DNA from 3 places in the Colwellia psychrerythraea 34H genome. Region 1 is predicted to be linked to each of the others. Evidence: predicted binding sites of a transcription regulator. Region 1 holds the regulator's gene; each other region holds the start of a gene.
What was found. The regulator sigma-54, encoded in region 1, starts transcription at its own class of promoters, with help from an activator protein. The targets are predictions, from matches to a motif close to GTTGGCACGNNNNTNGNNT.
Positions count from the first base shown of each region.

Region 1 (7,104 bases):
GGCTATTTACCTCAAGAAGCCTCAATTTTTAGAAAGCTAACTGTTTCTGATAATATTATGGCGATATTACAAACACGTAAAGAGCTTAGTGAAACCCAGCGCGCTGAGAAACTTGAAAATTTATTAGAAGAGTTTCACATTTGTCATATCAAAGACAATACCGGCATGAGCTTATCCGGTGGCGAAAGACGAAGAGTTGAAATTGCCCGAGCACTCGCTGCAGATCCTCAATTTATTTTATTAGATGAGCCCTTTGCTGGTGTTGACCCAATTTCGGTTGGCGACATTAAAAAAATCATCTTACACTTAAAGCAGCGAGGCATAGGTATCTTGATAACAGACCATAATGTGAGAGAAACATTAGACGTTTGTGAGCATGCTTATATAGTTAGTCATGGTGAAATTATTGCGCAAGGTAATGCAGATCAAATTCTTGCTAATCAAAAAGTCAGAGATGTATACCTTGGCGAACAATTCACGCTATAGTAAAGCGATAGGCTAGTATATTTAGCCAGAATACTTAATAGAATAGTAGTTACCCATTGTAATAGCGTAACTACTAAGAATAATAAATAGGAAATCATATAACCTAGATGCGCCCTACACTACAGCTCCGTATTGGACAACACTTAACAATGACTCCACAATTGCAACAAGCTATTAAGCTGTTGCAATTGTCTACGTTAGAGTTACAACAAGAAATTCAAGAAGTTTTAGAGAGCAATCCATTACTTGAACTTGATGAAAAAGCTCAAAGTGATAATTCAAGTGAACAAAATAATCTTGAAGAAGCCTTTTCATCCAATACTAATGAAGAAAAAACGGATCAACCTGCGGGCGATGGTAGTGAAGAACAGCAGGCCAGTATTGACGAAATCAGTACTACTGAGGCGATGGAAAAAAGTGATATACCAGAAGAACTAAATATAGATACTACTTGGGAAGAAAGCTACAGTGCTGGGGTATCAAATACTGGCGCAGTAAGTAGCCCTGCTGATGACTACACCTATCAGGGTGAAACCACTGATTCCATTCAAGATCATTTATTATGGCAAATGGAATTAACCCCTTTCAGCGATACTGATAAAACCATCGCAATTGCTATTATAGAAGCAGTCGATGACGCCGGTTATTTAACTGTATCACCAGAAGATATCTTAGAGAGTGTTGGCACTGAAGGGCTCGAGCTTGATGAAGTAGAAGCCGTATTAAAACGTATTAATATGTTTGATCCTATTGGTGTCGCAGCTCGCTCCATTCCTGATTGCTTACTTATTCAATTAAATCAATTTAGTGCTGATACCCCTTACCTGAAAGAAAGTAAATTAATAATCAACGACCATATCGATCTACTTGGTAATCGAGACTATCGCCAGTTAATGCGTAAAACCAAATTAAAAGAAGATCAGCTACGTGAAGTAATGCGTTTAATTCAAAGCTTGAACCCTCGTCCGGGTGATGCGGTAATTAAAGGCGATGACCAGTATGTTATTCCAGATGTTTCTGTTGAGAAAAAAAATGGCCGTTGGGTCGTTGAATTAAATTCTGATACTGCACCTAAATTGTCGATTAATAAACAGTATGCGGCAATGTCTAAAACAATGAAGTCGTCAACTGATGATGGACAATTTATTAGATCCAACTTACAAGAAGCTAAATGGTTTATTAAGAGTTTAGAATCTCGCAATGACACACTACTTAAAGTGTCCAATTGTATTGTTCAACGCCAGCAAGGTTTTTTAGAACATGGTGCTGAAGCCATGAGACCTATGGTACTAAACGATATAGCTGAAGCTGTTGATATGCACGAATCCACCATCTCACGTGTTACAACACAAAAGTATATGCACACGCCAAGAGGCATCTTTGAACTCAAGTACTTCTTCTCTAGTCATGTCAGTACAGAGAATGGTGGTGAATGTTCATCTACAGCAATTCGTTCTTTGATTAAAAAACTTATCTTAGCGGAAACACCTGCTAAACCGTTAAGTGATAGTAAAATGGCTAACTTATTAGCTGAGCAGGGAATAAAAGTGGCACGACGTACAATTGCTAAATATCGAGAATCATTAGCGATACCACCGTCAAATCAACGTAAGAGTTTACTTTAGAAGACTACAATAAAAGGATCATGTTTATGCAAATTAATCTTTCTGGACACCATGTTGAAGTAACTAGTTCATTGCGCGAATATGTCGATACAAAATTCTCAAAATTAGAACGACATTTTGATCACATTAATAATGTCCATGTTGTACTTACCGTAGAAAAGCTTAATCAAAAAGCTGAAGCTAATGTTCATATGAATGGCAGTGAAGTATTTGCTTCTGCAGTCAACACCGATATGTATGCCTCTATTGATACCTTAGTTGATAAACTTGATAGGCAGATTCTTAAGTATAAAGCTAAGGTTTCTCATCATTAAGTTGAGTTAGCCCGAAAGACCGCTTTAAAGTAATTAAAGCCTATTAAAGCAGGCGTCCTGAGCTAAATGATTTAGCGTAAGTGGCGCCTTAAAACCATTAACACGATTATGCAATTATCCGAAATATTAACAACAAGCTGTACTAGTTGTGATGTAGCAGTAACCAGTAAAAAACGTATTCTAGAAAGAATTTGTCAACTCGCTGCGATTCAAATAACTGATATAGAGCAAGATGAACTATTAGATAGTTTACTCAATAGAGAAAAAATGGGTAGCACTGGTATAGGTAACGGTATTGCGATCCCACATGGTCGATTGCCCAATACAAGTAAAGCTGTTGCGGTGTTAATAACAACAGAAAAGGCAATCGATTTTGATGCCATAGATAATAGAGACGTAGATATTTTTGTTGCCTTATTTGTGCCCGAAAATAGCTGCCAAGAACATTTAGATACGCTACAAAATATTGCTAAACTATTTAGTGATAAAAAGATGATCAAGCAAGTTCGAAAATGCAATGATAATCAGGCACTCTATAACTTAATTCAACAAGCAAGCTAGCAATAGATATACCCAAGCCACTTGAAGCTGTGTGTTTCAGGACCGCTGAGCGATTTATGATCAAGGCGCCTCATTTTATTAAGGATTATTCCCTTAAAAAAGGAGGCAACGACGAGCATAAGCCGCTCAGGGGCCCCATAGGGCTGGTTTAGAAACGCTTTATGCTACGTTATTGATTTCGACAATAGAATAACTATTCTCTTCAATCAATGCCTTGCCTAAAGGCGTTTCTAATTCCAGCTGAAACCTGCATCTTCATGTGGCTTGGGTATAAGTTGCCGCGCATTCGGAATAGTATAAATGAAATTAATCATTGTTAGTGGTCGCTCAGGCTCAGGTAAATCGGTTGCACTAAGAGTTTTAGAAGATCTTGGTTATTATTGTGTAGACAACATCCCTATTAATCTTCTGCCGGCATTAACCCATACTGTTATCAATGACTATGAAAACGTTGCGGTAAGTCTCGATGTTCGAAACTTACCGAAAGACCCAGAAGATATCCCAGAAATTATTGCTTATTTACCTAAAGCAGTAGACGTTAACACGTTATTTTTAGATGCCGATGATAATGACTTAATCAGACGCTTTAGTGAAACACGCCGTTTGCATCCCCTTATTAAAGAGAATATGGCACTTGATCAAGCAATTGCTTTAGAAAAATCATTACTCGAGCCTATATCTACTAATGCCGATCTATATATAAATACCAGTCAACTTAGCCCTCATCAATTGGCTGATTTAGTCAGAGAGCGGATTTTAGGTAAAAAAACAGGCTCTATGGTATTAGTATTTGAATCGTTTGGTTTTAAACACGGTATTCCTGTTGATGCTGATTATGTATTTGACGCTAGATTCTTACCTAATCCATTTTGGGAAAAATCACTCAAAGGTCAAACAGGCGTCGATCAAGAAGTAAAAGACTTTCTTGCCAGCCAAGCTATTGTTACTAAATTTATTTGGCAAATTAACAGTTTTATGATGACTTGGTTACCACATCTAGAACGAAATAATCGTAGCTATGTGACTATAGCCATTGGTTGTACTGGTGGTAAGCATAGATCTGTTTATATCGCTGAGATGTTAGCTAAGAATTTCCGTAAAGAGCGTGATGATATACAAACGCATCATAGAGATATTGATATTAAATCCACCTAATAAGTGAGCACAACAGTGAATGTTATCTCTCAACAAGTGACCATTTGTAATAAATTGGGTTTACACGCTCGTGCCGCAACTAAATTAGCGCAATTAAGCCAAAAGTTTGCCGCGAAAATCACCCTAGAATTAGCCGGTAAAGAAGCCGACGCTGGTAGTATTATGGCGCTAATGTTACTAGCAGGCGGTCAAGGAAAAATGGTAAATATCACCGCACAAGGCAAAGACGCACAGTTGGCACTCGCTGAAATATGCCAACTTATTTCTGATAAGTTCGACGAAGCTGAATAAAAAAACCTATATAAAAGCTCCCCTTATAAGATAAAAAAGCTGATAAAACCACTAAGTTACGATAAACTTAAGCCGACTTTCAGCTGTTTTCCAAAGAAAGCTGTTATTCTTTTCAACAATAATAAAACCAAGTGGACCAATTTATTGCCCACTTAGCGAGAATGAAAAGGCTTAGAGGTAAGGCATTAATTGAAGAGAATGGTAATTTCCTTGTCAATATAAATAACGATGCATGTAAGCCTTTGCCTTTATTAGGTACTCGCCCTTTGGGAACTCATTAGCAAACTGATATCATCATAAAATTAATGAAATATAGAATAACTATATTTAAATAATTTCACTTGTTCTAAGCTCGCTAATGTAGTTCTAAGTTGTACAATTAATTAGTCCAATAGGTATGACCCTCCGTTTCGCAACGTTCTCAGCGATACACTCTTTAGAGGGTTTTCTGTGCACTATACATTACAGAAGCAGAGTCGCTATGCCAGAAATATCAGAACAAGAGTATAACCAACAAAGATTACAACAAGTCAACGAAGCACTTGGCAGTGGTATGTTCGTCTACGTGCGAAAACTATTACAGCACATGCCTGCTTATGATTTAGCCCTTATTTTAGAGTCTTCTACTGCTAAAAGCCGCCCAGTGTTATGGCAGCTTATTGATCCTGACTTTCACGGTGAAGTACTTGAAGAGCTTAATGAAGAAGTTCGTAAAGGTATTCTTAAAAGCATGCGACCTGAAAAGCTCGCTGCTGTTGCCGAAGGCATGGATATTGATGATTTAGCTGAAGTTTTCCGTACCCTACCAGACAGTATTTATAATGAAGTACTGAACTCGATGGACTCGCAAGACCGTAGTCGTGTCGAAACAGCATTATCTTACGAGGAAGACACTGCTGGTGGTATGATGAATACCGATACTATCACCTTACGTCCGGACGTAACGGTTGATGTGGTATTACGGTACTTACGCCTTAAGGGTGACCTTCCTGACGCAACCGACTCTTTCTATGTTGTTGATCGTAACAATAAATTTATTGGCGCAGTATCACTAGCAGCAATCGTAACAGCTAAAGCAGAGGCCATTGTCTCTAGTTTGATTAATGCTGAAGTTGAAGCGGTGCAAGCTGAGTTGGGCGAGCAAGATGTTGCGCAACTTTTTGAACGTCATGATTGGTTTTCTGCACCCGTTGTTGATGACGCAGGCCACTTACTAGGTCGTATTACCATTGATGATGTCATCGATATCATTCGTGAAAATGCAGAACACTCCATGATGAGTATGGCTGGTTTAGATGATGAGGCAGATACCTTTGCTCCCGTCATTAAAAGTACTAAACAGCGTTCATTATGGCTTGGTGTTAACCTGATTACCGCATTAATGGCGGTTGCTGTTACCAGTATGTTTGAGGGTGTTTTTCAACAACTAGCCATTTTGGCGGTATTAAATTCTTTAGTTCCGAGCATGGGCGGTGTTGCTGGTAATCAAACCTTAACGCTTGTTATTCGTGGTATGGCGCTAGGTCATGTCGGTGACAGTAACGCTCGCGCACTGCTCAGTAAAGAAGTCGCTATTGGTTTTTTAAATGGTATTATTTGGGCGACGTTAATTGCGACTGTAGTAGCGATTTGGAAGCAGGATCTAATGCTTGGCGGCGTGATTGCATTCGCTATGCTGATGAACATGACTGCAGCCGGGCTTGCTGGTGTAAGTATTCCGTTGTTATTAAAACGCCTCAATATAGACCCTGCGCTTGCAGGCAGCGTTATTATCACCACGGTAACTGATGTTGTAGGTATTTTCGCATTTTTAGGAACCGCTACGCTCTTACTAACCTAGTTCTGTTTACCTAGTGCATTACCAAATAGAAACACCTAATTTTATCTTTAAAAAAGCGTTATCAATAGCAAAATTGATAACGCTTTTTTATGAATCACTTTACTAGTAACTAAACTAAGAATAATAGTAATAGTAATAGTAATAACTTTAGTTTTTAATGTCCGGCAACTTGCAACTCATCAATTAAAATAGAGCCAGTACGGATACTGCCACGCATATCCACATCAGAGCCAACAGCGACAATCCCCTTAAACATCTGAGCTAAATTACCAGCGATGGTAATTTCACTTACTGGGTAGGCTATTTCACCATTTTCTACCCAAAATCCTGACGCGCCACGTGAGTAATCGCCATTAACAACATTTACTCCTTGCCCCATTAACTCAGTAACCAATAAACCTGTGCCTAAGGTTTTTAACATGGCGTCAAAACTGCCATCATGTCCTTGGGCATCTACCAACCAGTTATGAATGCCGCCAGCATGGCCCGTTGTCGTTAATCCTAGCTTGCGAGCCGAGTAACTGGTTAACAAGTAAGTTTGCAATGCTCCTTGGCTAATAATCTCACGATCTTGCGTTAATACACCTTCACTATCAAATGCACTACTCGCCAACGCCTTGGCAATATGCGGTCTTTCACTAATATTCAAAAATTTAGGAAAAACATCTTTACCAATCTCATCAAGTAAGAAAGATGATTTACGATATAGATTTCCACCACTAATAGCTGCGATAAAATGTCCCCAAATAGTATTCGCAATATCAGATCTAAAGAGTACTGGTACTTTACCTGTTGGGATTGTTTGAGGCTTTAAACGTGACAAAACTTCTTG
Region 1 is NC_003910.7:4,793,887-4,800,990, forward strand. Features, by position in the region: gene lptB (LPS export ABC transporter ATP-binding protein) at 1-486, shown strand, start outside; gene CPS_RS20365 (RNA polymerase factor sigma-54) at 594-2,111, shown strand; gene hpf (ribosome hibernation promoting factor) at 2,138-2,425, shown strand; gene ptsN (PTS IIA-like nitrogen regulatory protein PtsN) at 2,534-2,986, shown strand; gene rapZ (RNase adapter RapZ) at 3,287-4,141, shown strand; gene CPS_RS20385 (HPr family phosphocarrier protein) at 4,157-4,432, shown strand; gene mgtE (magnesium transporter) at 4,914-6,272, shown strand; gene pmbA (metalloprotease PmbA) at 6,427-7,104, opposite strand, start outside.

Region 2 (7,104 bases), 450 kb from region 1:
CTCACCTGCGATTTCAGGGGATAACAAGCGACCCGTTAAATCGATAGTATTAAGTAAGTTACTACCTTTAACACATAGTCTGCCATAGTTTGAAGGATGGGCAGCGGAGCCTACTAATGACGTTGCTTTGCCATCTGCTACGCCAATATCAACACCACAACCCACGCCACAATAGGCACAAGTACTTTGGATAAGTGACGGTTCACCGGTTTTAATTACAGGTGAGGTAAGCGGTGATGTCGGTAATAAATCGCTCAAACTGAACTCCAAAAAAATTAACCTTGGCTATCGGAAAATTTCCAACAATGTTAGGTTGAAAATTAGCCATATACGCTAGTAAAAAAGTTGTACTTGCTCGTTTTCAATCCGTATATCGTAAACGGCAATAGTCTGATCTTCTTGTAAACAACGACCTGTTTTTAACGAGTAATGTTGTTTATATAATGGCGAAGAAACCACTGGCTCATCATCAATACAGCCAACAAGACCGCGATATAAGACATTGGCTTGACCAATAGGGTCGTAGTTACCTACGGCATATATTTTTTCTTCGCTGTTAGGTATATGAAAGATGGCAATTTGCTCATCTTCACCCGCCGAGTTAGCTATTAAAGCACTGATACCAGAATCTTTTACTAGTTCAGTTGCCTTACAAATAGTGCGCCATGCTTTGTTCGTGGTTGTAGTCATTTTGTTGTACTCCTCTTAAGCTTCTTCAGCTACGGCTTCTTTTTCAGTTGCGTCGATAAATTTAACATCAATTTTTTCTTGTCCACGTGCAGGACGAATTTGTTCGCGTTCAGTCACAAATTGGATGTTACTATCACTTTTATCTGAGTTAACAAATGGTTGGAAACGTTTTAATGCTTCTGGATCTTCAATAGTTGTTTTCCATTCACATTGATAGGTACCAACAATGGCTTTCATTTGTGTTTCTAACGCATCATTTAGGCCTAAGCTGTCATTGATGATAACGTCTTGTAAGTAAGCTAAACCGCCCTCTAAGTTGTCGATCCAAGTTGATGTACGTTGTAATCTGTCGCCCGTTTGTACGTAGAACATCAAGATACGGTCAACATATTTAACTAAGGTTTCATCATCTAAATCCGTGGCGAATAAATCACCGTGGCGAGGTTTCATACCACCGTTACCAGCAACGTATAAGTTCCAACCATTATCTGTTGCGATTATGCCGATATCTTTACCTTGTGCTTCAGCACACTCACGAGTACAACCCGACACGCCGAACTTAATCTTATGCGGAGCACGTAAACCTTTGTATCTGTGCTCTAAGTCGATAGCCATGCTCATGCTGTCTTGAACGCCGTAACGACACCAAGTAGAACCAACACATGATTTAACCGTACGTAATGATTTACCGTAGGCATGACCTGTTTCAAAACCAGCATCGACTAATTCTTTCCAAATTGGCGGTAATTGCTCAACACGTGCGCCGAATAAATCAACCCGTGCGCCACCGGTAATTTTGGTATAAAGATTATATTTTTTAGCTACTTCACCTAATACGATAAGTTTGTCAGGGGTAATTTCACCGCCAGCAATTCGAGGAACAACTGAGTAGGTACCATCTTTTTGCATGTTACCAAGGTAGGTATCGTTAGTATCTTGTAGAGATAAATGAGGTTTTTTAAGAATGTAGTCATTCCATACAGAAGCAAGCACAGAGCCAGCTACCGGTTTACAAATTTCACAACCTAGACCACGACCATGTTTTTCAAGTAGCTCGTCGAAGGTTTTGATTTTTCCAACACTAACAATGTCGTATATTTCTTGACGTGAATAAGCAAAATGCTCACAAATGTCTTTCTTAACTTCAACACCGCGTTTTTCAAATTCGTTATCAGCAACGCTTTTAACCAAGGCAGCACAGCCACCACAACCAGAGCCGGCTTTAGTACAGCTTTTAACATCGCCAACGGTCATCGCGCCTGCATCAATAGAAGCAATAATGTCGCCTTTAGTGACGTTATGACATGAACAAATGGTTGCCGTATCAGGTAAGGCATCAACACCTAATGTCGGCTTATCAGCAGCCATTGGTAAGATAAGACCTTCTGGAGACTCAGGTAATTCAATGGCATTAAGCATATATTGCAATAAGGTATCGTATTCACTGGTATCACCAATAAGCACAGCACCTAGTAAGGATTTTTTATCCGAAGAGACTACTATTTTCTTATAAACACCTTCAGGTTGATTTTCGTAAGTGTAGGTTAATGCACCTTCAGTTTTACCGTGAGCATCACCAATTGAGCCAACTTCTACGCCCATGAGTTTTAACTTAGTACTCATATCCGCACCCGTAAACTCAGCAATTTCTCCGTTTTCACCATTTCCTTCATTAGTAAAGCCAGCAATGTGTTTGGCGACAACTTTAGCCATAGCATAACCCGGTGCAACTAAACCAAAGATAAAGTTATTCCATAAAGCACATTCACCAATGGCGTAAATATTTTCGTCTGAGGTTTGACACTGATTGTTAACAACAATACCGCCACGCTCACCTAAAGTAAGGTCAAATTCACGTGCAAGGTTGTCATACGGGCGAATACCTGCAGAAAATAAAATTAGATCGGTTTCTAATTCAGTCTCGTCACTAAAACATAATTTATAGCGGCTAGTATTGCCTTTTTCGATTACGCTTGTCGCTTTAGAGGTGTGAACTTGTACACCTAAGTCTTCAATTTTTTGTCTTAATAAACGACCGCCACCACCATCAATTTGAACACCCATTAATTGTGGGGCAAATTCAACAACGTGTGTTTGTAGACCTAATTGCTTGATAGCGTTTGCCGCTTCAAGACCTAATAAACCACCACCAATAACCACGCCGACTTTGCTTTCTTTAGCGCTAGCGGCGATGTCTTCTAAATCATCAATAGTACGATAAACTAAACAATGATCTTGGTCCTTACCAGGAATGGGAGGAACAAATGGGTACGAGCCGGTAGCTAAAATTAATTTATCATAATGATAAGTTTCGCCACTTTCAGTCGTCACATATTGAACGATTTTATCAATCAGGATCACTTTAGCATTGGTTTTAAAGGTCACCCCTAAGGCTTCATAATGTTCCGGTGTAGTCATTGCTAAATCGTCAGCAGTTTTACCACCAAAATATTCCGATAAGTGAACTCTATCGTAAGCTAAGCGAGACTCCGCTGAGAGCACTGTTATTTGATAGTTTGGATTTTTAGCCATTTCCTCAACAAAGTGATGGCCAACCATGCCGTTACCTACCACAACAATATTAGTTTTAGTTAATAGCTGTTTATCTGTATTCATAAGGACGATCCTACTCAAAATGCGGGAATAAAATAAAACCGTTTAGCAAAGACACACTATTAACATGGTTTTATTCAAGATGCGTTTAGTAGAGCAAGCTAGATGCCAACATATTTTTTTCAATAAAAACAATTATTTAATGCCAGTTGCATCCTAGGAAATCACCCCTTTGCACTAGGGTGAATATTATTTAGCACTCGGACGGTGCAGCGTTCTCACAAAAGGTAAACAAGCTGAACGTGGGTCAAGAAATGACTATTGAGTGATTCAATAGTCATTTCTCTTGATGATGAATGGGTTAATATTATCGAGGCGATATTTTGTAGATAGTATTTAAGTAAGCCTAATAGAGTGACTTTTAACTAATCGAAAAAGTGATATAGCCCAGGCACTCTGAAACATGCGTCTTGATTAAGTCATTGTCGTTGATTCAGTCCAGACGCCGTTAGCATATTTCCCTTTTTTGGACTCGCTGAAGTTTTTAATAAACTCGCTGGCTGGTATAGGTCTTCCCGTATAATAACCTTGCACATAATCACACTTTTCGGCTTGTAGATAATGCAGTTGCTCTTCGGTTTCAACACCTTCAGCAAGTACATGCAATCCTAACGAGTGACTCATTTGAATAATAGCGGTGGTAATAGATTTACTATCATCGTCATTCTCAAGGTCTGAAATAAAACTACGATCTATTTTCACCTTTTGGATCGGAAAACGCTTCAAATAACTTAGTGAGGAATAACCGGTACCAAAATCATCCATCGCCAACTGAAAGCCTGCATCGTGCAAGGCTTGCATTGTCTCGATAGCTTGATCGACATTATCCATCACCGCACCCTCTGTGATTTCAAGTTCGATAAGCTCTGCGCTAACATCATGTTGCGCAAGAATCATTAACATATGCTGTAAAAGATCTTTACGCCTAAATTGCACAGGAGAAATATTAATCGCCACCTTAAAGACTGTAATCCCCGCATTCAAAAAGTTTTTTATTTCGCGGCATGCCTGCGCTAAGACCCAATCACCCAATTCATTGATCAATCCACTCTTCTCGGCAACTGCAATAAATTGATCCGGAGGAATCATGCCCTTCTCAGGATGATGCCATCTGATGAGCGCTTCCGCTCCAACCAAGATATTTTGGTCGATAGTAAAGAGCGGTTGGTAATAGAGTTCAAAATGCTCTTTAGTCAAAGACTCAGCTAAGTCAGTCAAAACTTCCTTATTTCTTTGCAATCTTGCATTCATTTCACTGGTAAAAAAGCGGACTGTATTTCTGCCATCATCCTTCGCCTGATACATAGCAATATCGGCATTGCGTAGTAATTCCTCACTATTAGCTGCATCGTCAGGATAAATAGTGATTCCAATACTACTACCCATATTAATATTGTTTCCGTTAATTTCTATTGGTGTTTTCAATAACGAGTTGAGCCGCTGAGCGAAGGTTACCGCATCTTCAATTGTATTAACTTTAGTGATAATAAAAGCAAACTCATCACCCCCTAGGCGCGCTACCGTATCAGTCTTTCGCCCGGTGCAAGAGAGTCTTAACGAAACCTGCTTTAATAATTCATCACCAGCGTCATGACCCATGGTGTCATTGATGATCTTGAAATTGTCTAGATCCATAAAAAATACGGCAAATTTATGTTGGTGACGGTCAGACAGTGCTATCGCCTGTTCCAGCCGATCCTGAAATAATAGTCTATTAGGCAAACCCGTCAGCGGATCATGTAGCGCCAGATGTTTTAATTGATATTCTGCCTGCTTACGTTCATTGATCTGTAATTTTAGATCTCGGTTGTTACTATCTAGCGCCATTTTAGACTGATTAAAGTGGTAAGCCAGCAGACCAAATTCATCCTGTCTGCGGTCATCGAGCAATTCTGGGTAAACCTGCCCACCTTCAGTAACTGGCCGTTGCAGCTGATTAACCATTTGATAAATAGGCATAATTAAACTGCGTCGACAATAAATAAAACCCAAAAAAGCCGCAATAATCATGATTGCGATGAGCAACATTAAGATCAGGTTTGATACCTTACTTGCGCTATTTATCGCCACCATTTGCGGGGTGACCACAACAACCTTCCACAACGTTTTTGGTATAATAAATACCGATACATTCACTGCTTCACCAAGTAGAAAATCTTGCTTACTTATCACTGAAATAGTCTTAGTATTACGATGAGAACTCTGATCTGGCATAGTTGACATATTGGCAACAATTAATTGCGCGTCTAAGGGAGATATTTGCTTACTTTGTTCGGTAATATTTGCAGCCGGTACTCTTGTTTTGTCTGCTATAGACTGAATCAAAGATTGGTTTATCTCAGTTAAGATTTCGGCAATAGGTTGGAAGGACTCAAGCTTTTCAGCCAGTTGATTTACTGTAATATATTCTTGAGTTAAGTGATTACTATCTCGATTGGCTACTTTAGTTAACTCATCATCAGGAAAAGACAAAAACTTATTATTACGGTCTACAGCATAAGCGTATCCTCTGAGTTTGGCACTACCTTGGTGTAATATACTCTTGAGTTGTTGAAGACTGACATCAACTGTTGCATTGCCCGAAAATACTTCTTGTTTGAACATGGCGACGGTACAAGTCACCATCGGCGCTAATGTATACGGGTCCATATAAGATTTAGACCAAAGGCATTCACCTTGTTTGCTATAACGACCTGGCACATACCATTCTTCATCATGATAACCTGTGCCCTCGACATCATTATATTGATCGAAGTATTGCAATTCCCCAAAATTGTCTCGACCCCAAAAGAAGCTCCGTCGCACTACACCAAGGGTGAACTGTTGAGGCTCAGGCCACACGCCACCGCCAGCAATAATGTCTTGGTATTCTTTCATATTCAGCATTTGAGGAATAACTTTGTAGAATAGCTGTGGGTCTTGAGGCCAAGTTTCCCCTGCTGCGGCCAAATGTCGGGTTAAGGTTTCTGCGATACTAATGCGTTGGGATATCTCTGAGACTATGTGCGAACCAATCTCGTCGATCGACTCTTTGTTTTTATTGACTAGGTAATTTTTAACCACGAGGTCAACCACCATATAGGTCGCCGCAGTCATCACTAAAAACAACAGACTCATACCAAAAGAAAACTTAAACAAAATAGTATTTTTGGCTTTTACAATAGCTCTAATAGAAGACATCCTTTTCACCTTGGCACTAGAAACATTAATAATAAGAATTGAAGTTCCTCTTCAATTTAAAGCGAATAATTACTTTAATTTTCAGATACTCTGTGCCTAAACCTAGCTTAAATAATTTTATTTCTCAAGCGTATTGAGTATTATTTACCACTTGGCAACGCAAGCACTGTCCACCACTCGTTGTTAATTCAATGCAGGATGACAAACTTACAGTGAGAGTAAAAATAGATGATAAAACTTAAAAGCTTAATGAGTTAAACCATCAATTCATTGTTCATTAGAAAAATATCGTTGATAACCATAAGATAAAAAATAACGCGGTAGCTCCTTGCCAAAACAATACCGGATTACGCTGTAAGATAGGCTGACTTTTATATTCTTCCAATGCCGAAGCCGTCGGTTTGCTTAAATCAGCTTTAAATTCAGAATACGCCTGTAAACGAAACTTAGGATCGGCTTGTGTCGCTTTTGACAGCACCATATCAAGCCAGAAAGGTAAATCGCTGCGAAATTGTCTAATACTACGATACTGCCACTGTGAATAATTTTCTACGCGACTTTTTTCGTCATCAACAGTGTAGCTGTGCATATCAGCTCTTTGCATCGGCTTGTAAGGCAATT
Region 2 is NC_003910.7:5,243,239-5,250,342, forward strand. Features, by position in the region: gene CPS_RS22255 (nitrate reductase) at 1-258, opposite strand, end outside; gene nirD (nitrite reductase small subunit NirD) at 334-690, opposite strand; gene nirB (nitrite reductase large subunit NirB) at 706-3,306, opposite strand; gene CPS_RS22270 (EAL domain-containing protein) at 3,718-6,483, opposite strand; gene CPS_RS22275 (bifunctional protein-serine/threonine kinase/phosphatase) at 6,761-7,104, opposite strand, start outside.
Region 2: a site for sigma-54 is predicted at 3,398-3,416, ahead of nirB (nitrite reductase large subunit NirB). Genes of this name have one in related genera too.

Region 3 (7,104 bases), 900 kb from region 1:
GAAATTACTTGCTCAAAATGGTCAAAACAGCTCAAAGAATGCAGCACATAATGCCCGCCAAGGTATTTTAAAGTTAATGATGAACGATCCTTCAGGTATAGAGAATTTACAAGATGCAGTAAAACTCAACCCTGAGCTTATTGAAGCAGAATTAGCAATAGCATTTTCCGCATTGCAAAGAGGTGATATCGCTAAGGCTAATGCCATTGCTGAAAAATGGCAAAAGCAATACCCGGACAAAGCTAGTAGTTTTAATTTATTAGCCAGTATTGCAATAAAAGAAGGGAAGTATGATAAAGCAGAACAAGCACTTAAGAAAAGTTTAAGTTTAGAGCAAGACAATTTTTTTGCACTGACCGAACAATTACGTATTGCTCGCAAACAAGAAAATATCCCCTTAAGTAAACAACGTGCTGATTATTTAATAACCATTGCGCCTACAAATAATAAAGTATTAAGACAGTATTTTGGTGTTTATCGCAATGAGATGGCGTTAGCAAAACTGACCGCTGCTTATGAACTTGATAAAACAGATATTAATAAAGCTATATTATTATCTGAAGCGATGGTGAGTTTAGGTCAATTAAAGCAAGCTGAAAGTATACTTGTATCAATAGCCGATACTGCAAAGTTACCTAAGCGTTATTGGCAATTATTGTTACTTACCTACAAAAAACAAAAGAATTTCGAAAAAATACGACCTACACTAGAAAAATGGTTGAAAGAGAACCCTTATCACATTGAAGCTGTTGTGCTGTTAACTGATTTCTATGCGAGCCAAAGAAATTATGAGCGTGCTTTAACTGTTATTAAACGCGGACTTGATAACCATAAGGATAATTTGGTTTTACAGTTAGTTCAAATGCAGTTATTGCTAAACAACAAGCAAATATCTCCTGCGAAAAGTCTTTATAAAATTATAGAGAATAAAAATATTAACGACGCACTTAAACAGGGCCTGCTCGGACGCATATATCTCCTAGAGGAGGATTATGTTCAAGCATTACCTAAGTTAACCGTTTTTTATCAGACTTATCCGAGCAGTCAAAATGCTATTTATTTAGCAGGGGCTCATTTAGGCAATAAAGATAATGCCAAGGCAGTAAAAGTGTTAGAGCACTATCTGACTATTGATGCAAACAATAACCGTATTGAAACAATGCTCGCGGGAATATACCTCGAAAATGATAGTGATAAGGCTATTGCTGTCTATGATGACGTTGTTAAAAAACAACCGAAAAATGTAGTTGCCCATAACAACCTTGCTTGGTTATATTTAGAGCAAGATAATATCAGTAAAGCCCTAGAACATGCTGAAAAGGCATTAGAATTGGCACCGCAAATTGCTAATATTGTCGATACATACGCTAAGGTTTTATTAGGGTCCGGTGATAAAAGAGCGGCCTTGCAATATGCAAGTAAAGCTTCTGAAATAGCCAAAGGGAAGGACGTTGATATTCAATTGAATTATGTTGAAGCACTTATTGCTAATAATCGAATAAATGAAGCAAAAGATTTATTAGCTAAAGTTGCTACCGCAACAGATGAGCAGAAAAATAAAAAATCAAAACTACTAGCGCAATTATAATTTTGCCTAGCAAATTCTAAAAAACGACTGCAATGGCAGTCGTTTTTAGTTTATTTAAGGTGAATAAAATAGATAAAGAGAATTGATATGAAAAAGTATATAAAACCTTCAGCCATACTATTAACGTTAATCTTAAGTGCGTGTAGTGAAACAAAAACAGTACAGCAATTGATCAGTAGTGGTAACAGCTTTGTTCAAGTTAGGGATTTTTCTAGTGCTGTAATAGAATTTAAAAATGCGGTCCGTCTAGAACCTAAAAATGCTAATGCTCGCTTTGAACTAGGAAATGCTTATTTAGAGCAAGGTAATTTTGTTAATGCAGAAAAAGAATTTTCTCGGGCCGTAGAATTAGGCCTAGATTTTTCTAATATCGCTGCACTTATGGCAAGAGTAAACACTCATTTAGATAAAGCGGATGAGGTTTATCAGTTAGTTGAACGTAGTGATGAATTGACGGATGATGATTATGTTGAGGTATTAACTTATGCAGGTATTACTGCATTAAAACAGAACCGAATCTCTCAAGGGCAAGATTATTTAACACAAGCGATAGTAATTAATCCAGATGCTGCTTATAGCCGGATAGCACAAGCTTATGTTCATTATGCGGATCGAGAGTTTTCTCAAGGTATAGTCGTTATTAGTAATTTACTTAATGAGAAAACTGATGCTACAGAAGCAATGTTGATACAAGGACATTTGTATTATGCACAGCAAGAATTTGAGCATGCCAGTGGGGCTTTTGCGCTTTATCTTAATTATCATCCACAAGATCATAAAATACGTTTTTTCGAAGTAAATAGTCTAATTAAAGCCGAAAAGTTTGAACAAGCAAATGTAATCACAAATACCTTATTAAAAGCATTTAAAGACTCTTCCTTAGCATTACAATTTAAAGCACAACTCGAATATCAAAAGAAAAATTATAGTGCAGCAAGAGATTATGCCGAAGAAGCATTACAGCATGGTCAAGACTTTTTAGGAGCTAAAATTATTGCAGGGGTTAGTTCATATTTTTTAGGGGACGTAGAACAAGCATATACCAAGTTAAATGGCATTGTTGAACGAGTGCCTAATAACCTCTTAGTTAAAAAAATCCTTGCAGTAACTAAGTTTGAGCTAGGGTATTACGCCGATGCAGCCGAAAATTTTTCATCTCTTGAGGGGCTTACCTCTGCGGATCTACAACTATTGAAAAGTTCAAGTGCAAGTTTAATGGGGATTGGTTATGTGGATAATGCATTGTCCTTAATAAATAAAGCGGAAGAATTTTCTCCAGATAATGCACAGGTAGCGGCGCAAAAAGGCCTTATGCTCTTATCCCAAAATGATATTAGTGGCATTAATTCGATGAAGCGTGCTGTTGAGCTTGACCCTTCACTCACTTATGTCCAAGTGGCATTAGCTATAGGGTATCTAAATATAGGTGAAGAAAATAAAGCTCAAAAAATAGCGGATTTATATAAAGATAAGATTGACGAGGCAGATGTAGGACATGTGTTGGAAGGCTTCATTTATTTGAATAACAAACAAAGTGCTAATGCGCAAGTCAGTTTTGAAAAAGCACTTTCATTAAATCCTAAAAATATTGCCAGTTTGTATAACCTAGGTTTACTCCATAAAAGGGCTGCAGAAAATTCAAAAGCAATTATCTACTTTGATCGACTTATAGCATTATCTCCTGAGCATAAGGGAGCTTTAAAATCATTAGTCTCTATAGCTGTAAATAAAGAATATTTAGAAGAAGTTCTTACTATTCTAGTTAGGAATCATCAGACCGATAACCTCTATAGCATAATCGCACTAGCACAAGTTTTAAGAATAGATCAGCAAGTTGCTAAAGCAGTTACAACATTAGGGGGGATTGATAAATCTGTTAAGTTAACATCAAATTATTTTATGTTGTTGGGTGATAGTTATTTAGAGTTAGAAAAGTATCTAAAAGCTAATGCAATCTTTGAGCAAGGTTTAGCCCTTGAACCTAAAGATTACCTGTTGAATATTAGATATATTAGTACATTAGAGTGGCTAGGTGATTATACTGCAGCTCTGGATCAAACAAGGAGACTGCATAAGTATTATCCTAACAATATAAATATCACCACGTCGCTAATTTATCTTGAGGTGAGAAATAAAAACTATCAAGAAGCAAAATATTTATTAGAAGCTATAAAGGGCCAAAAAAGCAATCATCATCAACTCGATGCTATTGCAGGTGAAATTTATAGTTATGAAAAGGATTACCCTCAAGCAATTGAACATTTTTCTGTAGTTTACGAAAAAGAACCAACGGAGTTAAATTTACTCAACTTAGCACGAACATTAGGATTTGATAAACAAAATAAACAGGCAGAGAGACTATTAGAGTTATATCTTGATAAGAACCCCAACAATAGTAAAATTCGTTTTTTACTTGCAGAATTATACAACCCACAAGATAGAAAGAAGAGGGTTGTTCAATACCAAGTTTTATCGACACAAATACCTAATAATGCAATCGTATTTAATAATTTGGCATGGAATCAATTCAAATTAAAGCAAACTGCTGAAGCACTTATAAATATAGAGAAGGCATACCAATTACAACCTGATAGTTTAGCAATCCAAGAATCTTACGGTGTTATTCTCATAGCAAATAACAAATTAAGCCAAGGAATTAATATACTCGAAAGCGCTATTTTGTCTGGTTCAACTGATGCTGCAGCAAAGGAGTATTTGATTAAAGCTAAGACTTTACTCAATAATCAAGGTAAGTCTAGTGGCTAGATTGGTAACTTAAAGCTGTCAGTATTTTTTACATTTATTTCTATTTTATTTCTATTTTATTTGTATTTTATCTCTTAATTTTTGATAATTAAGCTTTTTATTTTTTTGGTACGGTACGTGCATTAGTTGACAGAATGAATATTAACTAAAATAGTTTTATGTTAATAAAAGCACATTAAATAAAGGACACAATAAATTATGAATAAGTTTTCTAAAATATTAACTGCAGGTGCATTAGTATTGTCAAGTATTTCAGCTTCAGCATCAGAGATCACAGTTGGTGGTGTAACTTGGGACCCTGATTATCAGACTTTGTTAGCAACTGACTTTATTGGTGCTGTTGAATTTGCTCAATGGTTTTCTACTGCAGGGCTTAATTCATCGGGAGCTCCAATTATTACTCCAGCATTTCCAGGTACAGTAGGCTCAATGCTACAAGGTGTAGGCGAAATTACTCGCTTTAATGGAAAAACAGATTTTGTTTGTACTACTTGTGAATTGACTGTTACTTTTGGTGGCATGCTTTTTGATAATGACCTCACTGATGGCTCTGTATATGATTTAGCTGCTTCAGCAAGTACAGGTTTTTTAAATATTTACTTTGATAATACGGCAAATTTTGATCTGGGCGGCTTTGCCTCACAAGTTGACTCAGATGCTGCTGCGGATGGTTCTTTATTTTTATCTCTAGGCTTTGATACCTTACAACAAGGTCCTGGATATACAGCCCAAGTAGGTCATTTAGATTCATTTTGGAGTGTTAGTGGCGGTGCAGCGGCTGAATATTTTGATACTGATTCTCAGCTTTTTGGTTCAGATCTTGGTTTTGCTGCCACTGTAGACTTTCAAAATAACCTATACGGTATTGGGGGTGGCGTTGCTTCAGGTAACTCTATCCCAGAACCTACTAGTTTAGCTATTTTCGGCTTAGGTCTTTTAGGCTTAGCTGGCGCAGCTCATCGTAAAGCTTAGTATTGCTAAATAGCAAACTTTATTGGTTTGACTATTAATCAAGCTTTAGACAAAAAAACCTCCGTTAGGAGGTTTTTTTATACCTGCAATATAGGAATATGAAAGTGAAGTCATATTGGACCAAGGGTCAGTAATAACTAAAGGTTAGATGCTTTTGTGTTCTCTAGACTAGAGGATTAATAGCCACATACAAAAAAGCCCCAGTTTAACTAAGTTAAACTGGGGCTTTTTATAGGACTTGAAAAAGCGAAAGCTTATTTCATGTTAGCGTAGTAAGCCGCTAAGTTTTCCATGTCGGCAGGAGAAAGCGCCATAACCATACCTTTCATTGTAGGGTCGTTACGTTTGCCTGATTTAAAGTCGTTAAGTTGCTTTGTAAGGTAAGCTTCTTTTTGACCCGCTAAGTTAGGGTAAGTTGGTACAGCAGAAACACCAGCAGCACCGTGACAAGCTGCACACATTACTGATTTTGCTTTACCAGCTGCTGCATCACCAGCAAATACAGGAGATGCCATCATAACCGTCGCTGTTGCAACAGCAAACATAAGTTTATTCATAGTTTCACTCTCTTTGGTTCTAAGGTATTTGTAACCAAGGTCAAATGCAAGCATGATAGCTGAGTTACAAAGATAAAATTCTCTCTTGAGTATATGAAAATTAGAGGAACTTGTCGTGGATTTTTTTGTCAAAAGCCCTGATTAACATCAAACTTTAGTCGTATAATTAACTATATTTTACAAGATATGAACATTGGTGATTATGAACTCCGTTACAATTCCACAAAGTCTTGAGTCGTTAACATATCAAGTAGACTACTTGAACGTAACATTTAAAAACGACTGGTGCCAAGAAAATATCGCAACATTAATTGACCTGCTATTTTTACCTATCATGCCAGTTACTATGCAAGAGAAGATTATTGGCGCTGATCGGGAAAACATTCGCTTTCGCTGGGATAATAATAATTTTGTGTTGAACTTTGATTACTATAGTCAATCATGCTGGATCGAAGGGCAAGATAGTCCAAGTACAGAGCAATTAGCAACCCTTCACTTGGCTATGACAAAATAATGAAAATAAGTGAGCAACCCATTAATAAGATTTTAATCAGCTCATGCTTTTTAGGTGAGCGCGTTCGTTATAACGGAGTGGTGAAACCACTTGTGAACAAACTATTGCAGCAATGGCAAAAACAAGGTCGCTTAATTTCTATATGTCCTGAAGTTATTTCAGGGTTACCTGTTCCGAGACCACCTGCAGAAATAGACCCGAACACAAAGCAAGTCATCACGATAGAATCTATTGATGTCACTGAACAGTTTGATAAAGGGGCTAAAATTGCACTACATTTATGTCAGCAGCATAATATTCAATTAGCCCTATTAAAGGAATCAAGCCCCTCATGTGGTAGTAATACTATTTATGACGGAACATTTAGTCAGAAAAAGATTATTGGGGAAGGAGTAACAACCAAACTTTTACGAGTACATGGCATCAAAGTATTTTCTGAAGCTTCTATTGAAGAATTGGCTGCACAAATTGATAAGTAGTCTTTTTCAATAAATACATAATAAAATTGCTAGTCTAAATATACTCATTACCAATCAAGATGGATGTTTCAGAGTCCTGCACTTTGAATGATACCGGGTATAGTATAAAATGTGCTGCAAGGGAACTGAACTATATTGACGAGTAATGAATACAAACGAAGCAACTACAAACGTGAATAATTTACAGAGTACGCAGACCTATAAAGCTGGAAGTAAGGTTAAGCACTT
Region 3 is NC_003910.7:317,581-324,684, forward strand. Features, by position in the region: gene prsT (XrtA/PEP-CTERM system TPR-repeat protein PrsT) at 1-1,588, shown strand, start outside; gene prsT (XrtA/PEP-CTERM system TPR-repeat protein PrsT) at 1,676-4,354, shown strand; gene CPS_RS01420 (PEP-CTERM sorting domain-containing protein) at 4,553-5,326, shown strand; gene CPS_RS01425 (c-type cytochrome) at 5,581-5,883, opposite strand; gene CPS_RS01430 (DUF3630 family protein) at 6,086-6,397, shown strand; gene CPS_RS01435 (DUF523 domain-containing protein) at 6,397-6,876, shown strand; gene CPS_RS01440 (hypothetical protein) at 7,049-7,104, shown strand, end outside.
Region 3: a site for sigma-54 is predicted at 4,459-4,477, ahead of CPS_RS01420 (PEP-CTERM sorting domain-containing protein). Genes of this name have one in related genera too.